DNA from 2 places in the Micromonospora sp. CA-246542 genome. Region 1 is predicted to be linked to the other one. Evidence: riboswitches for the same ligand, from Rfam matches in the RefSeq annotation. Region 1 holds a riboswitch; the other holds the start of a gene.

Evidence for each region. Region 1 has a riboswitch for thiamine pyrophosphate ahead of ACQP0N_RS25870 (ECF transporter S component). Riboswitches for the same ligand answer to the same signal wherever they lie in the genome.
Region 2: another riboswitch for thiamine pyrophosphate. It lies ahead of thiE (thiamine phosphate synthase); the one in region 1 lies ahead of ACQP0N_RS25870 (ECF transporter S component).

Annotation. Positions count from the first base shown of each region.
Region 1 covers NZ_CP192040.1:5,591,182-5,600,028, reverse strand. Annotated here, with positions in the region: gene ACQP0N_RS25875 (ABC transporter ATP-binding protein) at 1-665, opposite strand, end outside; gene ACQP0N_RS25870 (ECF transporter S component) at 791-1,378, opposite strand; TPP riboswitch at 1,456-1,560, opposite strand; gene ACQP0N_RS25865 (alpha/beta fold hydrolase) at 1,669-2,499, shown strand; gene ACQP0N_RS25860 (aminoglycoside N(3)-acetyltransferase) at 2,523-3,329, shown strand; gene ACQP0N_RS25855 (sugar isomerase domain-containing protein) at 3,326-4,102, shown strand; gene ACQP0N_RS25850 (DUF6328 family protein) at 4,222-4,725, shown strand; gene ACQP0N_RS25845 (acyl-CoA dehydrogenase family protein) at 4,830-6,845, shown strand; gene ACQP0N_RS25840 (hypothetical protein) at 7,092-7,259, opposite strand; gene ACQP0N_RS25835 (hypothetical protein) at 7,616-8,224, opposite strand; gene ACQP0N_RS25830 (N-acetyltransferase family protein) at 8,307-8,750, opposite strand; gene ACQP0N_RS25825 (Fur family transcriptional regulator) at 8,747-8,847, opposite strand, start outside.
Region 2 covers NZ_CP192040.1:6,273,376-6,282,222, reverse strand. Annotated here, with positions in the region: gene ACQP0N_RS29105 (aldo/keto reductase) at 1-70, shown strand, start outside; gene ACQP0N_RS29100 (hypothetical protein) at 132-653, opposite strand; gene ACQP0N_RS29095 (ThuA domain-containing protein) at 723-6,566, opposite strand; TPP riboswitch at 6,858-6,967, shown strand; gene thiE (thiamine phosphate synthase) at 6,962-7,585, shown strand; partial or broken gene thiO (glycine oxidase ThiO) at 7,582-8,675, shown strand; gene thiS (sulfur carrier protein ThiS) at 8,675-8,847, shown strand, end outside.

The sequences.
Region 1 (8,847 bases):
TCGGGTGGCCCGTCCGCGCGGATGCCGCCGCCAGGCTCCAGGACGACCACCCGGTCGACCAGCGGCAACGCCTCGGCCACCCGGTGTTCGACGAGGATCAGGGTGGTGTCGGCGTCCAGCGCGCCCGCCACGGCGCCCCGGACCAGGGCGGCGCCGTCCGGGTCGAGGTTGGCGGTCGGCTCGTCGAGCTGCAGCAGGCCGGGCCGCAGCGCCAGCGCGCCGGCCAGGGCGAGGCGCTGCTGCTCGCCGCCGGAGAGGGCGGCCGTGTTGCGGTCGCGGGGGTACGGGAAGCCGACGCGCCGCAGCGCCTCGTCGACGCGCGGCCAGATCTCATCCGTGGGTACGCCCCGGTTCTCCAACCCGAACGCGACGTCGTCGCCGCTGCGTGCCATGACCAACTGGGTCTGCGGGTCCTGAAAGACGATGCCGACCCGTTCCCGGCCCTTGCGCGGGTCGAGCCCGTCGATCTCGACGGTGCCCTCCTGCTCACCGGAGTCCTCCGGGAGCAGCCCGGCGAGCGCGGCGAGCAGGGTGCTCTTGCCGGCCCCGGAGGGCCCGAGCAGCAGCACTCGCTCCCCGTCCTCCACCCGGAGATCAACCCCGCGCAGCGCCCAGGCCCGCCGCCCGGCGTGCCGCCACCCAAAATCCCGCAGCAGTACCCCCACAACCCCTCCTCCCGGATCGTCCCCCTGTTGATCAAGAGGTTCGCGTCAGAATTTCGCCTCGCGGTGACGCGAACCTCTTGATCAACGAGGCCGGGTCGGGCGGGACAGGGTCGGACGGGACAGCGTCAGACCAGCGCGCGGGTTCGGCCTGATGGGAGGCGGTCCAAGGCGCCGGTGTTGGCCAGAGCGCGGGTGAGCGCCCAGCCGCCGACGCCCGCGATGATCGTGGCGCTGACGATGGTGAGCAGCGCGTACGGGATGCGGTAGTCGCCAAGCGCGTACTCGGCGTTCCAGACGAAGAAGTCGAACAGGGCCGCGCTGAGGCCGGTCAGCGCGCCGGCCAGCACGGCGGTCGGCAGCCGGTACGACCGGTACCGGAAGGCGGCGAACGCCAGCTCGGCCCCGATGCCCTGCACGATGCCCTGCGGGATGACCGTGCCGGCCCACTGGCTGCCCAGCAGCGCGGACACGACCGCGGCCACCGTCTCGCAGTAGAGCGCGGCGCCGGGCTTGCGGATGACCAGCCCGCCGACCACGGCCGGCATCAGCCACACGCCGTAGATCAGCGTCTGGGCCGGCGGGAAGAAGGCGAACGCGCCCTCGGTGGCGCTCCAGACCAGGCCCCAGGCCCAGAAGATGACGCCGAAGGCGACGGCGATCACCGAGGCGACCACGATGTCGATCGTGCGCCAACGGTTGGTGGTGTTGTCCATGCTGTGCTCCCAGTTCAGTGAAACGAACCAGGAGAAGACGCACGCCGCGCGTCCGGTGGCACCGGACCCACGGCGCGGCTGGAGGTCGACCGAACTCCCTGCGCTGGCATTACCCAGATCAGGTTCGAGGGTCTGCGGGCGTGCCCGCACTCTCAGCGCTGTGCGCTCCCCTGTCGGATGTGAAGTTGTCTCGCTGACGCTAGCACCGACCAGGGGTAACAGCCCAGCAGGGCGTCCCCGCGGCCGGCGCATCCGGGTCGACGCGACGACGGCTGGGTAGGCTGACGATCATGCAGGTCGACGCGCGGAGTCTGACATTCGAGGTACGCACCGGCGGCCCGTCCGACGGCGTCCCCGTCCTGCTGCTGCACGGGTTTCCGCAGCACAGCGGCGAGTGGGACGAGGTCGTCCCGCCGCTGCACGCCGCCGGCCTGCGCACGTACGCCCTCGACCAGCGGGGCTACTCGCCGGGCGCGCGCCCCGCCGAGGTGGCGGGGTACCGGATTCCCGAGCTGGTCGCCGACGCGGTCGCGGTACTCGACGCGCTCGGTCTGGACGCCGTGCACCTCGTCGGCCACGACTGGGGCGCGGTCGTGGCCTGGGCGGTGGCCGCCGCGCACCCGCAGCGGGTCCGTACGTTGACGGCGGTGTCGGTGCCGCATCCGGCGGCCATGGCACACGCGCTCGCCACGGACGGCCAGCAGAAGGCCCGGTCGTCGTACATCGCGCTGTTCCGCAAGCCGGGCAAGGCCGAGAAGGTGCTGCTCGCTTGGCACGCGACAGCGCTGCGCAAGCTGCTGGGCGGGGTGGGCGACGCCACCCGGGTCAACCGCTACGCCGAGCCGATGCGCGAGCCGGGCGCGCTCACCGCCGCTCTGAACTGGTACCGGGCCATGTCCCGCGCCGACCTGGCCGCCGTCGGCCCGGTCGCCGTACCGACCACCTACGTGTGGAGCGACCGGGACGTCGCGATCGGCCGGACCGCCGCCGAGGCGTGCGCCGCCCACGTGACCGGCGACTATCGCTTCGTACCCCTGGCCGGGGTGAGCCACTGGATCCCGGACGCCGCGCCCGCCGCGCTGGCCGAGGCGGTCCTGGCGCGGGTCGCCGGGACGGCCTGAGCCGTGCCGGGCGGAGGAGAGCCGTGACCGTTCCCGTCGGCGGGCCGGGCACCCGCCGGTCGATCGCCGCGCAACTCCGGCTGCTGGGCGTACGCCCCGGATCGACGGTGCTGGTGCACGCCGGGATGCGTCCGCTGGGCTACGTCTGCGGCGGGCCGCAGGCGCTGGTGCTCGCCCTGCGTGACGCGCTCGGCCCGGACGGCACGATCGCGGTGCCCACCCACACCCCCGACAACAGCGACCCCGCGCAGTGGCGCAACCCGCCGGTGCCGGTGGACTGGTGGCCGCTGATCCGCGCCGAGATGCCCGGCTTCGACCCGGCGGTCACGCCGAGCCGCTACATGGGCGTCCTCGCCGAGACGGTCCGCTGCTGGCCGGGAGCACTCCGCAGCACGCACCCCCACGTGTCGTTCGCGGCGCTCGGCCCGACGGCCGAGCGGGTGGTCGCCGGGCACGCCTTGGCCGACATGCTCGGCGAGGTCTCACCGCTGGCCCGGCTCTACGACCTGGACGCCGACGTGCTGCTGCTCGGGGTCGACCACAGCGTCAACACCTCGCTGCACCTGGCCGAGTACCGCCGTCCCGCCCTCGTCCGCGAGCGACTGGGCGCGGCGGTGCGGACCGCCGACGGTGGCCGCGAATGGGTGTGGTGGCAGGACGTCCGGATCGACGGGAGCGACTTCGGCGCGCTGGGCCGCGACCTCGACGAAACGACGGTGGTCCGCGTCGGTCCGGTGGGCGCCGGGACGGCGAGGTTGGTACGCCAGCGGGCGGCGGTCGACTTCGCGGTGCGGTGGTTCGCCCGCAACAGACGGACGGAGGACGTATGACGGTTCGTGGTCAGTCACCTGGCGAGCCGGTGAGCGCCGAGGACTACCTGAGGGTGGTGACCGAGACGATGTCCCGGGTGGCCGCCAGCCAGGCCGAGGCCGTGGGCCGGGCCGCCGACCTGATCGCCGACGCGGTACGCGCCGACGGGGTGGTGCACGCCTTTGGCACCGGGCACTCGGAGGCCCTCGCCATGGAGATCGCCGGCCGGGCCGGCGGGCTGGTACCCACCAACCGGATCGCCCTGCGGGACCTGGTGCTGCTCGGCGGCGAGCCGGCCGACGTGCTCGGGCCGCTACTGGAACGGGACCCGGCGGTGGCGCACCGGCTCTGGGCGTTGGCTCCCGTACGGCCCTCCGACATCTTCGTGCTCGCCTCGAACTCCGGGGTCAACGGCGCGATGGTCGAGTTCGCCACGCTGCTCAAGGAACGGGGCCACAAGCTGGTGGCGATCACCTCCGCACAGCACTCCGGCCGGATGAGCTCCCGCCACCCGTCCGGGCGCAAGCTGGCCGACCTCGCCGACGTGGTGCTCGACAACGGCGCCCCGTACGGCGACGCGACGCTGCCGTTGCCCGACGGGGGCGCGGTCGGCGCGGTCTCCTCGATCACGGCCGCGCTGCTGGCTCAGCAGATCACCGTGGAGGTGGTGGCTCGGCTGCTCGCGGTGGGTGAGCGGCCCCCGGTCTACCTGTCGGCGAACATCCCGGACGGGGACGCGCACAACAACGCGCTGGAGGCCCGGTACGCCGGACGGATCCGTCGCGGTTCCTGACGTTGCCGCGCGATGAACGGCAGGTGTCGTGAGCCTGTTTCGCGCTCGGTCGTGTGGGGCATTGGCGTTGCTGCCGGCGGCCAGGACCGTCGGCAGTACCGTCTTACCGGAGGTAGCGCGTGTCCAAGGAGACCGAGAAGCAACGCTGGCAGCGCAACTTCGCCGATCTACTCCAGGAGTTGCGGGTCGCCCAGACCGGCGTGCAGATCCTCTTCGCCTTCCTGCTCACCCTGCCGTTCAGCAACGGCTTCACCCGGACCAGCGAGTTCCAGCGCGACGTCTACATCGTCGCCCTGCTTGCCGCGGCCGCCGCCACCGCGATGATCATTTCGCCGGTGGCGTTCCACCGGGCGCTGTTCCGCCAGGGGCGCAAGCCGGAACTGGTGCGGTTCGCGCACCGCATGGCGACCGGCGGCCTCGCCTTCATGCTGATCGCCATGGTCAGCGCGGTGCTGCTGATCACCGACTTCGTGCTGGACCGGCCGATCGCCTTCGTGTTGAGCGCGCTGGCCGGGCTCTGGTTCCTCGTCTTCTGGGTGCTCCTGCCGTTCGCCCGGCGCAACTGGGGTGACGACGACATCGACGACGAGGACGACGACCCGGAGACGCCCACCGTCGGCTGACCTCCGTCGATGTTCACGCCACGCTACCCCTGGGTAACAACCGGGGGTAGCGTGGCGTTAGTCGCACACGTTGAGCAGCCGCACCGAGCTTCGAGGGGGCAGCCGTGACCACGACACAGGACGGCCGACCGGCACCGGACGGCCCCGAATCCGGTCCTGCCCCCGAACCCGGTGCCTCGGCCGGCACCGCCGCGCCGCTGCCCGCCGAGGCGGGCCAGGTCTCCGAGAAGGAGGCCCGCAGGGTCGCCGAGGCCGCCCGCGAGTCCACCTGGGACCGTCCCAGCTTCGGCAAGGAACTGTTCCTCGGCCGGTTCCGGCTCGACCTCATCGACCCGTGGCCGCGGTCCGACCCGGACGACGTGGCCCGCGCCGAGGAGTTCCTCGACCAGCTGCGCTCCTTCATCACCTCCGAGGTGGACGGCGCGGCCATCGAGCGGGACGCCTCCATCCCCGACTCCGTCTTCCACGGCCTCGCCGACCTCGGCGCGTTCGGCATGAAGATCGACCGGAAGTACGGCGGCCTCGGGCTGAGCAACCTGCACTACTGCCGGGCCCTGATGCTGGCCGGCTCGGCCAGCCCGGCGATCGGGGCGCTGCTCTCGGCCCACCAGTCGATCGGCGTGCCGCAACCGCTGAAGATGTTCGGCACCGCCGAGCAGAAGCAGCGCTTCCTGCCCCGACTCGCCGCCGGTGAGGTCTCCGCGTTCCTGCTCACCGAGCCGGACGTCGGCTCCGACCCGGCCCGGCTCGCCACCACCGCCGAACCGACCGACGACGGCACCGGCTACCGGCTCAACGGCGTGAAACTCTGGGCCACCAACGGCACCGTGGCCACCCTTCTGGTGGTGATGGCCCGGGTGCCCGCCGCCGACGGTCGACGCGGTGGCATCACCGCGTTCGTGGTGGACGGTGACAGCGCCGGTATCACCGTGGAACGGCGCAACGAGTTCGTCGGCCTGCGCGGCCTGGAAAACAGTCTGACCCGCTTCCACGACGTGTTCGTACCCGCCGAGAACGTCATCGGCGGCGAGGGCAAGGGCCTCAAAATCGCCCTGACCACGCTGAACACCGGCCGGCTCTCGCTGCCGGCCATGTGCGTGGGCGCCGGCAAGTGGGCGCTGCACGTGGCCCGGGGATGGGCCGCCGACCGCGTCCAGTGGGGACGGCCGGTGGGCGAGCACGAGGCCGTCGCCCAGAAGCTCTCCTTCATCGCCGCGACCACGTACGGCATGGAGACCATGCTCGACCTGTGCTGCCTGCTCGCCGACGACGACCGCAACGACATCCGGATCGAGGCCGCGCTGGTCAAGCTCTACGCCAGCGAGATGGCCTGGAAGATCGCCGACGAGCTGGTCCAGATCCGGGGTGGGCGCGGCTACGAGACCGCCGACTCGTTGGCCGCCCGGGGCGAACGCCCGGCCAACGTCGAGCAGGTGCTCCGCGACCTGCGCATCAACCGGATCTTCGAGGGCTCCACCGAGATCATGCACCTGCTGATCGCCCGGGAGGCCGTCGACGCCCACCTGTCGGTGGCCGGCGACATCATCGACCCGGAGGCGGGGATCGGCCGCAAGGCCCGCGCCGGCGCCCGGGCGGGAGCGTTCTACGCGCGGTGGCTGCCGACCCTCACGGTCGGCAAGGGCCAGAGCCCATCGGCGTACGCCGAGTTCGGCCCCCTCGCCGGCCACCTGCGCCAGGTGGAACGCTCCTCGCGCAAGCTGGCCCGTTCGACGTTCTACGCGATGTCGCGCTGGCAGGGAAAGATGGAGCGCAAGCAGGCGTTCCTCGGGCGCATCGTGGACATCGGCGCGGAGCTGTTCGCCATGTCCGCCGTCTGCGTGCGAGCGACCGCCGAACGTGACACCCACCCGGAGAACGTCGAACTGGCCGACCTGTTCTGCCGGCAGGCCCGCGTTCGGGTGGACGCCCTGTTCGCCGCCCTCTGGGACAACACCGACTCGGTCGACACCGCCGCCGCCAAGCGGATCCTCGCGGGCCGCTACGCGAGCGTGGAGGAGGGCGTCGTCACCCCGTCCGCCGAACTGCCCTGGGTGGCCCGCTGGGAGCCCGGCCCGTCCACCGCCGAGGACGTCCGCCGCCGCATCCCCCCGAAGCCGTAACCCGCCGCGCGCTCGCGCCGGTCGCCGCTCGCGCCGGTCGCTGGTCGCGCCGGTCGCCGCTCGCGCCGGTCGCTGGTCGCGGCGCTCGCTGGTCGCGGCGCTCGCTGGTCGCGGCGCTCGCCGGTCGCTGGTCGCGGCGCTCGCTGGTCGCGGCGCAAGATCGTGCTCGATCCTGGATCTAGTGGCATCCGTCCGACGGCGAGGCCACTACTTCCTGGTTCGAGCACGATCTTGTGGCGTGGTGTGTCAGCGGGCGACCGCCCAGGCCAGCACCCCGGCCAGGATCAGACCGTTGAGCCCGGCCAGGGCGAGGTACGCCGCAGGTGGAATCTTCTTGCCCCGGCGGACGAAGGAGACCAGGACGGCGGCGTAGCCGAGCAGCAGTACGGCGATGACGATCAGGAAGTAGAACACCCGACGACCTTAACGGCCCCACCCTGGCGGACCCGAGCACCCACCACACCCCCAGTCGCGCCGATCTTGCACTTTCAGTCGCCGATTCAGGGTAATACGCCCCTTAAGTCACCACAGAAAGTGCAAGATCGCGGGCGATCGCCGCCCGACCTCTCGTCGATCACGGACTTGTGGTGCCCGTTTTCGGGTCTTGGCTAGCGTTTTGTTACCCACCGCAACTCCATGATCGACGGGGCGGGGCGGGGCGGGGCGGGGACATCGGCGCGGCGTAGGCAGGGACAGAGGCGCGGGCGGGGGTGGGGGTGGGGGTGGGGGTGGGGGTGGGGGTGGGGGTGGGGGTGGGGGTGGGGGTGGGATTAGCGGGCTTTGTTGCGGAGGCCTAGTTGGCGTAGCTCCAGCGCGGCCAGGGCGTCGACGGTGTCGTCGTCGCCGCGTCGCCACGCCTCGGCGACGTCGGGGGCGATCCGGGTGAGCCGGCCCAGCGGCTGGGTGGCCAGCGCGCGGAGCGCGAGCAGGTCTCGTCCGGCCGGGCCGGCAGCCAGCTTCGCGGCCGATCCGGCACGCCGCATCCAGCGCAGCCGCAGCGGTAGCCAACCGAAGAGCACCAGGCCGAGCGGGAAGATCAGCACCGCGACGGTGAGGGCGAGGGCGAGTTGGTCGACCAGGTGCTGCTGCTCCCGGCCGGCGTCGGCGAGCCCGCGGGCGGCGTCGGCGGCACGTTGGAAGGGCGCGGTCAGCTCGTCACCGACCAGCGGCACCCGGCGGACCTTGCCGCCGGCGTCGGCGAGGTTGTCGGCGAGGCCACTGCCCGCGCCCTCCAGCTTCTGCCCGGGTACGGCGAGCTTCTGCACCAGGTCGTGCAGCCAGAGGGCGGCGCGGATCGCGACGTACACCCAGACGACGACGAGCAGGTCGGTGAGCAACTGGCGGACGGCGGTCGGAAACCGATCGGCGTAGATCTTCACGCCGGACAGCGTGCCACGAACGGCTCCGGCCCGGCACCCGTCGATTCGGTGGCCGGACCGGACGGCGGGAGTCAGCCGTCGATCAGGCGAGCCGCAGGTCCACGAACGCGATGGTGTCGCCCGGCAGGACGTACCGATCGGTCTCGACGAAGCCGTGGTGGCGGGCGAACCGCAGCCCCTCGTCGTTGGACGCCAGGATGACGGTCTCGATGGTCTGCGCGCCCAGCTCACGGGCCCGGGCCAGCCCGCGCTGGTAGATCTGCTCCCCGTAGCCGTGCCGGCGGCTCCCGGGCAGCACCCGGGCGATCACGGTCGCGGCGTCGGGCGCCGGGGGGCGTACGGTCGAGCAGCCCACGGCCACCCCGTCGGCGTACGCGACCTCGAGGATGTGGCGCTGGGCGCGAGCGGCGATCTCGTCGGCGGACAGGGGCGCAGTCGGGATGATCGAGTTGTGGATGTGCTGCCAGTCGCGCAGCGCCGTCTCGGTGCCCGCGGACTGGACGGGAGTGAACCGAAGGCCCGTCATCGGACGCAGGCCGGGCAGGTGCCGAAGATCTCCATGGTGTGGCTGACGTCGGCGTACCCGTGCTCGGCGGCGACCCGGTCGGCCCAGCTCTCCACCG
Region 2 (8,847 bases), 680 kb from region 1:
CGCCAACGCCGCCGCCGGCACCTGGGAGCCCACCGACGAGGACCTGACGGCCCTGCGCGACATTCTCTGAGCCGAAACACGAAGGGCCGGGTCGCAGCGCTTGCGACCCGGCCCTTCGTCGTCGGTGTCGGTCAGTCGGGACGGCGGCGGCCGAAGAGCATGGCCACCCCCATCGCCGCGGCGACGAGCACCAGCCCGGCCGCCGCGAACGGCCACCACCCGGGAGCGCCCGCTCCGGTGGTCGGCTTGGTCAGCGCGACCGGGGTGGGCGGTGGCTGGCTCTGCGCCACCTGCGCCTGCACGGTCGCGGTGGTCTTGGTGCCGTACGGCGCCGGGGCGTTCACCGTCACCTTCCAGGTGCCGGGGGAGAGCACCGGACCGCTGCTGTAGAAGCCCTGCCCCTCCGGTGCCGGCTCCAGTTGCACCGGGCCGACCTGCTGCTTGTCCGGGCCGATGGCGGTGAGGGTCAACCGCACCACCTGGTCGAGCCGGCGGCCATCGGCGTAGGTGGCCTGGATGGTGACTCCGACGGCCCCGTCGCCGGCCACCACCAGCTTCAACTTGTCGGCCCGTGCGGCGGCCGGGGCCGCGGCGACCAGCGTCAGGGCCAGTCCGACGAGGACGGCGGCGACCGCCGTGCGGATACGCGTCACGGACGTCTCCTCCCTAATGAGGGAGGCCCCTCCCCGACGCCGGAGCGTCGGAGAGGGGCCTCGATCGGATCAGAGCTGGCGACCGGGTGCCAGCCGGGTGGCGTCGCCACCGAGCCGTCCCGTGCCCTTGACCGGCTCGCCGTCATTGGCCTTGACGCCGGCCTTGCTGGCCGTACCGCCGAGCCGCACGATCATCGCGTCGGCGTCCCGGGTGAGGGTGTCCCGGATCTCGGCCTCGGCCACCAGGGTGGCGTTGGTGGCGAGCTCCCGGAACTGGGTCAGCTGCTTGATCGCCTTGCTGTCGTTGCCGGCCGCCTCGGCCTGGCGGGCCGCGTCGAGCTTGGCGGTCAACTGCTTGTGCGCCGTGGCCGACAACCGCCCCGTCGCCTTGAACCGGTCCAGCAGGAACTGCATGTCCCGGAACGAGGTGGTGACGAAGAACCGGACGTTCGAGGTCGTCTTGTTGCCGGCCTTGTCGGTCGCGGTGACGGTCAGCTCGTGCAGGCCGAGCGACAGCTCGTACATGGCCTGCAGGGTGCCGCTGGCGTACGTGTTGCCGTCGAGCTGGCCGACCACGGACGCGATGCCCGAAGTCGGGTCCACGGCCTGCCAGGACACGCGGACGTCCTGGCTGTCGCCGTAGAGCTGGCCGTCGGCGATGCCGGAGACCAGCAGCGTCGGCTTGGTGCCGTCGATCTTCAGGATCGCCGACTTGAGCGTCTCGACGTTGCCCGCCTTGTCGGTGGAGCGGTACAGCAGCTCGTGCTGACCGTCACCGGTCACCTCGACCGGCTCCGTGTACGGCGTCCATGCGCCACCGTCCAGCGACCACTCGACCGTCTTGACCCCGGAACCGGCGTCGGTCGCGGCGAGCACCACCGGGATGGTCCCGTTGTGCCAGCCCGCGTCGTTTGCCGGAGCGAACGTCGCCGTGGTGACCGGAGCGGTGGCGTCGATCTTGACCGTGACGGTCTTCGTCGACTCCACGTTGCCGGCCTTGTCGGTCGAGCGGAAGCGCAGCTCGTGCTCGCCGTCACCGCTGATCGCCACCGGCGCGGTGTACGACGTCCACGCGGTGGCCCCGTCCAGCTGGTACTCCGTGCTGGCGAGCCCGCTGCCACCGGCCTCGTCGGCGGCGGTCAGGGTGACCGTCACCGGACCGGTGTACCACCCGTCGGTGGGGGTGCCGGACACCGCCGCGGTGGTGACCGGCGCCTTGTCGTCGGCCACCTTCGTGCTCAACCGGAAGTAGTCGAACGCGGCCGTCTTCGACGCCGTCTGGTTGGCGCCGAGGGTGAAGAGACCCACCTTCGGGGTGGCGCCCACCGCGCTGTTGGTCAGTGCCTCCAGCGTGGTCCAGGTCGTCCCGTCGGCCGAGTACGACGCGGTGAAGGTGTCGCCCACCCGGGCCAGGCGCAGGTACCACACCGCCGAGGTGAGGCTCGTCGCCTCCGGCTGCGGGCTCTGCACCGTCCCGGCGATCTCGCTGCGGAACTCGATCCGCCGCGTCACCGCCGAGCCGGCCGTGTTGTCGGCGATGAAGTCGAACTTCAGGTAGTTGTCGTCGTCGGCCTGCACGAGCAGACCGGCCTGCTGGTACTGCTCGTTCAGCAGACTGCCGTCGACCTTGGTCTCCAGGGTCCAGTCGCCCGAGGGCGCGGTCTGGAGGATGAAGTTCTTCGGACCGGTGTTGTCGGTGCCGTAGATGTCACCGTTCGGCACGTCGATCCGCAGCGCGCCGTCGGTCACCCGGTAGCCGTTCGGGTCCTCCCGAACGATGGCGTCCCACCGGCACTTGTCCAGCGTGGTGCCGGTGAACTCGTCCGACGGGTCGACCGGGCCGGCCGGAGCGTCCGGCGTGACCACGAACGAGTCGAACGCGGCGTCCACCACCGGGGCCTCGGTGCCGCCGTTGAGGGCGAACACCCCGATCCGCGGGTTGGTGATGCCGGCCAGCGCGGCCGAGCGGCCGACCGTGGTGAACGTCTGCCCGTCGCCCGAGGTGGCCGCGGTCAGGTTCGTCCCGTCGCTGGTGATCCGCAGGTACACGGTGTCACCGGCCGGTGCGTTGGTGGCGTCGGCAGCGTCGTTGCGCGGCGTGGCCGCCGTCTCCCGGATGAACTCCACCCGACGGCTGCCGTTGTAGAGCAGGTCCACCTTGGCGTAGTTGTCGTCGTCGCCGTACACCAGCAGGCCGGCCTGCTGGTAGTTGGCCGTCACCGGGAGGGTGACCTTGGTGGTCATCTCCCAGGCGCCGGTCGGCGCCGGCTGGAGCACCAGGTTGGTGGCGTCGTTGCGGGCGCCGTAGAGGTCACCCACCGCGGTGGGCAGCTTCAGCGCGCCGCCGCTGAGCGAGTAGAGCTGGTTCTCCCGGACCACGGTGGTCCACCGGCTCTTGTCCAGCGTGTTGCCGTTGAAGTCGTCCGAACGCGCCCCGAGGCAGGACGTGTCCGGAGCGTTGACCCGCACCGGCACCGTGGCGTACGACTTGGCGCCCTTGCTGTCGGTCACCGTGAGGGTGGCCGTGAAGGCACCGACGCTGGTGTACGTGTGGCTGGCGTCCAGGGTGGACGCCGTACCGCCGTCACCGAAGTCCCAGGCGTACGTCAGCGGGGTGTCACCCTCGGCGTCGGTGGCCGTGCCGTCGAAGGCGACGGTGAGCGGCACGGTGCCCGTGGTCGGGGTCGCGGTGGCGGTGACCACCGGCGGCCCGTTCTCGGTGACGCCGCGACCGACGAAGTCCATCCAGTTGACGTTGAACAGCGAACCCGTTCCGCCGTTCGGGTCGCGGGCCACGAAGTACAGCCCGCCGCTCGCGGCACCGGTCACCGGCGCGCTCACGTCCGTGTACGTCTGCCACCCGCCGGTCGCCGGAACGGTGGCCGTGGCCACGACCGGTCCGTCGACCGCACCGGCGTGGACCTCGATCCGACCGCCTGCGGCGGCCGAGGCGGCCCGGAACCGGATCTCGGTGATGTTGGTGAGGTTCGCCGGAACGACCGACCACCAGTCGCCGTCCTCGATGAACGCGATGCTCTGCCCGCCACCGGCGGTGTCGGTCGCGGCCTCGCGCTGCACGCCGGCGTCGCCGCCGCCCGTGCTCACCGGGGTACGCCCGGTGGCGGTGAAGTACTCGGCCTGCTTCTGCTTGGGCTGCAGGATCTCGATCTGCCGGCCGGTGAGCGCGCCGGAACCGCCCGCGCCGCCCTTGTCGGTGTAGGTGGCCTCGAAGACCGCGAACACGTTGGCCTCGGCGCCGTGCCCGGAGGCGAGCGACGTCTGGACCGTGCCGGTGCAGCCGGTGTGCTGCTCCAGCGGGTGGGCGTGCTCGTCGTGACCGAGCAGCACCTGGAGGTTCACCTTGGTGCAGTCGATCTGGCCGTCCTCGGGGTCGGTCACCTTGACCGTGTAGCGGACCTGGTCACCCCAGTTGAAGAAGCCACCGTCCGGCGGGAACTCGATGGTCACCGTCGGCGCGGTGTTGCCCACGGTGACCGGTACGTTGGCCACCGCCGTGCGGCCCTTCGGGTTGGTCACGGTGAGCTGGGCGGTGTAGTTGCCCGCCGTGGCGTACGTGTGCGTCGGGTTGGCCTCGGTGGAGGTCTGCCCGTCACCGAACGCCCAGGCGTAGGTGAGCGTGCCACCGTCCGGGTCCCGGGAGCCGGCGCTGGAGAACTCCACCGTCAACGGGGCCGGACCCGAGGTCGGGTTGGCGGCCGCCGCCGCGATCGGCGCACGGTCACCGGCGGTGTAGTCGATCCGGTAGACCCCGGAGTTGTCGTTGTTGCCGCCGAAGCCGCTGCCCCACTCGATCAGGTACAGCGCGCCGTCCGGACCGAACTCGAAGTCCATCGGCCGGATCATCGACATGCCGGGGAGCAACTGGTTGATGTCCACCAACGACTTGCCGTCGGCGGTCATCTGCATCGTGTACATCTTGTTCTGGTTCCACTCGCCCAGCAGCGCCTTGCCGTCGAAGTAGGCCGGCCACTTGCGGGTCGAGTTGAGGTTGGCGTCGTACCGGTAGGCGGGGCCGCCCATCGGCGCGCCACCGCCACCGATCTCCGGGTACCGCGCGTCACCGGCGTAGCCGTAGTCGACGGTGGCCGGGACGACCGGCGGGAGGTTGGTCAGGCCCGTGTTGTTGGGCGAGTTGTTGACCGGCGCGGCGCAGTCGAACTTCGGACCGCTCGGGCCGGACGGGAACGTGTAGTCGTTGTACGCCTCGTTCGTGCCCGTGCAGTACGGCCAGCCGTAGTTGCCGGGGGTCACGACGTTCCACTCGACCAGACCCCGCGGGCCCCGGTCCGGGTTGTTCGAGTTGGCGTCCGGCCCGTAGTCACCGACGTACAGCGTGTCGGTCTTCGGGTCGGTGCCGATCCGGAACGGGTTGCGGAAGCCCATCGCGTAGATCTCGGGACGCGTCTTCTCGGTGCCCGCCGGGAAGAGGTTGCCGGACGGGACGGTGTACGTGCCGTTGTCCTCCGGGTGGATCCGGAGCACCTTGCCGCGCAGGTCGTTCGTGTTGGCCGACGTGCGCTGCGAGTCGTAGTCCTGGCGACCCGGACGCTCGTCGAGCGGCGCGTACGCGTTCGACTCGAACGGGTTGGTGTTGTCACCGGTGGCCAGGTACAGGTTGCCGGCGCTGTCGAAGGTCATGCTGCCGCCCGCGTGGCAGCAGGTGTTGCGCTGGGTGTCGACCCGCAGCACCTGCTTCTCGCTCGCCAGGTCGATGGTGTCGCCGGTTACGGTGAACCGGGACAGCAGGTTCCGCGTGACGTTGTCGTTCGGGGCGTAGTACAGGTACACCCACTTGTTGGTGGCGAAGTCCGGGTCGAGCCGGATGCCGATCAGGCCGTCCTCGTTGCCGGTGAAGACGTCCAGGTCGACGGCGGTGACGGTGTTGCCGGTGTCCGGCTTGATGATCTGCACCCGACCGTCGCGTTCGATGTAGAAGACCCGCCCGTCGGGGGCGATGTCCAGCTCCATCGGGTTGCTGGTGTTGCTGTCCAGCGTGACCTTCTCGAAGTTGGAGGTCTTCGACGCGCCGCAGTCGGCGTCGACCACGCCGGCCGCCGTCTGGATGCCGCCGAGCAGGTGCTTGAGGAACTCGGGCTCGGCGTACGACTCACGGGTGTGCCCGCCGCCGGTGTACCAGGAGCGGCCACCGTCGAAGTCCTGGCACCACGCCGTCGGGTGGTCGGCGCCCATCGCGCCGGCGCCCGGGGTGTAGCTCTTCTCGTCCAGGCTGGCCAGGACGTGCACGTCCGACCGGGGGTTGGTCTGGAAGTTGTACCACTCGTCGAACCGGGACCAGCGTTCCGGCAGTCCGGCGGTGGACGGGTGGGCCGGGTCCTCCACCTTGACGGTGGCCTGCTGGTTCTGGGGGTGGTTGGCGAAGTACGCGCCGACCAGGTCGCCGTACCAGGCCCAGCTGTACTCGGTGTCCGAGGCGGCGTGGACGCCGACGTAACCGCCGCCGGCCTTCACGTACCGCTCGAAGGCCGCCTGCTGGTCGGCGTTGAGAACGTCGCCGGTGGTGGAGAGCCAGATCACGGCCTTGTACTTGGCGAGGTTGGCGTCGCTGAACGCGGCGCCGTCCTCGGTGGTGTCCACCGTGAAGCCGTTGGTGGCGCCGAGCTGCTGGATGGCGGCGATGCCGGTGGGGATGGCGTCGTGCCGGAAGCCGGCGGTCTTCGAGAAGATCAGGACGGAGTAGGGGTCGGCCGCTGCGGCCTTCGGCGCCTTCGGCACCGCCTGGGAGAGCGGAGCCGCGACAGGCACGTCTCGCGCGGGGATCTGCGCTCCGGTCGGAGCCGCCTGCGCCGGGGACCCGATGAGGGCCGTCGACGTCAGCGCGAGGGACAACAGGGTAGCGGTGAGTGGTAAACGGGCACGACGAGAACGGGACACGCCGCCTCCAATGTCGCGGTGGACAGGGATCGCGGGGCCGGCTCGCCGAAGACCGTCCCAGATGGAGCCGGTGGGGACGCCGTGCCAAGGCGTCCACGCCGGCATTTTGTCGAATCGCTGAACAAATTAGTTCTGCTGCATCGATGTCCGGCAAGATGCCGGCGGGTAACGGTTCTGCAACGGCGGGCGACATTCCGAACAGGACAGGAAAAAGCACCCCGATCGATGCGCCGCCTGGGGGCCGACGACCCACCCTTGGCAGAGGAGGCCGAACTGTCGTACGGTGACACGCAAGTAACCCACGGGAGCCCGGTGTACCGGGCTGAGAGGGGGGCTGACAGCCCCCGACCGTCGAACCTGATCCGGGTAATGCCGGCGCAGGGAGGAGCGTTGCCGTGCCGTCCCTTGGACGACTGCATCTGATCACCGACACCCGACCCGGGCGCGATCCCCTCACCGTGGTCCGGGCCGCCCTCGCGGCGGCCCGCGCCGACCTCGTCGTGCAGGTCCGGGTCCAGGACTCCGCCACCGACCGCGAGGCGTACGACCTGGCCGCCCGGGTGCTCGCGCTGTGCGCGGCGTACGGGGCGACGTGCCTGGTCAACGACCGACTGCACGTGGCGCTGGCGGTCGGCGCCGCCGGTGGACACGTCGGCGCCGACGACCTGCCGGTCGCCGCGGCCCGGCACGTGCTCGGCCCCACCGGCGTGCTGGGCGTCACCGCCCGCGAGCCGCGCGGCGCGGTCGAGGCGGTCGTCGCCGGGGCCACCTACCTCGGCGTCGGCCCGTGCCACGCCACCAGCACCAAGGCCGGCCTGCCCGAACCCATCGGGTCCGTCGGGGTACGCGACGTCGTCGACGCCGTCGACGTGCCGGTCATCGCGATCGGGGGAGTGACCGCCGACCGGGTGCCGGCGCTGCGCGCCGCCGGGGCGTACGGGGTGGCCGTGGTCGGGGCGGTCTCCTCGGCCGCCGATCCCGGGCGGGCGACCGCCGACCTGCTGCGGGCGCTGGCGTGACCCGCGCCGACGTGGCGGTGGTGGGTGCGGGCCCGATCGGGCTGGCGATCGCGTGGCGCTGTGCCACCCGTGGACTACGCGTCGAGGTGCACGACCCGACTCCCGGGTCGGGGGCGTCGGCCGTCGCCGCCGGGATGCTCTCCCCGGTCGCCGAGGCGTACTTCGGGGAACGGCGACTGACCGAGCTGCTGGTGGCCTCCGCCGCGCGTTGGCCCGCGTTCGCCGCCGAGCTGACCGAGGCCAGCGACGCCACGATCGGCTACCGGACCGAGGGCACCCTGATGGTCGGGCTGACCGGCGACGACCTGGCCGAGGCCCGCCGGCTGTGGGCGTACCAACAGGGTCTGGATCTGCCGGTGACGCCGCTGCGCCCCAGTGAGCTGCGCGACCGCGAGCCGGCGCTCGCGCCCCGGGTGCGCGGCGGCGCGCTCGCGCCTACCGACCACCAGGTCGATCCCCGGCGACTGGTGCCGGCGCTGCGCACGGCCGCGCGGCGGGCCGGCGCGGCGTTCGTGCCGCGGCCGGTCCGGCGGCTGTCCGATGTGGACGCCGGGATTACCGTGGTCGCGGCCGGTTGCGGCGCGGCCGCCCTCACCGGCCTGCCGGTGCGGCCGGTGAAGGGGCAGATCCTCCGGCTGCGCGCGCCCGGCGGCGTCGCGCCGGGCTTCCGGCACGTGATCCGGGGTACGCCGACGGCGAGCACGTGTACCTGGTGCCCCGCGCCGACGGCGAGGTGGTGCTCGGCGCGACGGTCGAGGAGCGGTCGGACACCACCGTCACCGCCGGCGCGGTGCAGCGGCTGCTGCGCGCCGGCGTCGACCTGCTGCCCGAACTGACCGAGTACGACCTGGTGGAGGCCGTCGCCGGGCTGCGCCCCGGCACCCCGGACAACGCGCCGATCCTCGGGCCGCTGCCCGGCCGGCCGGACGTGCTGGCCGCCACCGGGCACCACCGGCACGGCATCGTCCTGACCCCGGTCACCGCCGAGGCGATCACCGACCTGGTGCTCACCGGAGTGCCCGACCCGCTGCTCAGCGGCTTCGGCGCCGACCGGTTCGCCGGGCCGACAGGCAGTTTCGAGGAGGAGTGATGGAGCTGACGGTGAACGGAGCCGGGCGCCGCGTCCCCGGCGGCGCGTCGGTGGCCGACCTGGTCCAGGACGTCGCGCCGCACCAGCGTGGCGTCGCGGTCGCGGTCAACGGCGAGGTGGTGCCCCGGGCCGGTTGGCCGGCCACGGAACTGCGCGACGGCGACCGCGTCGA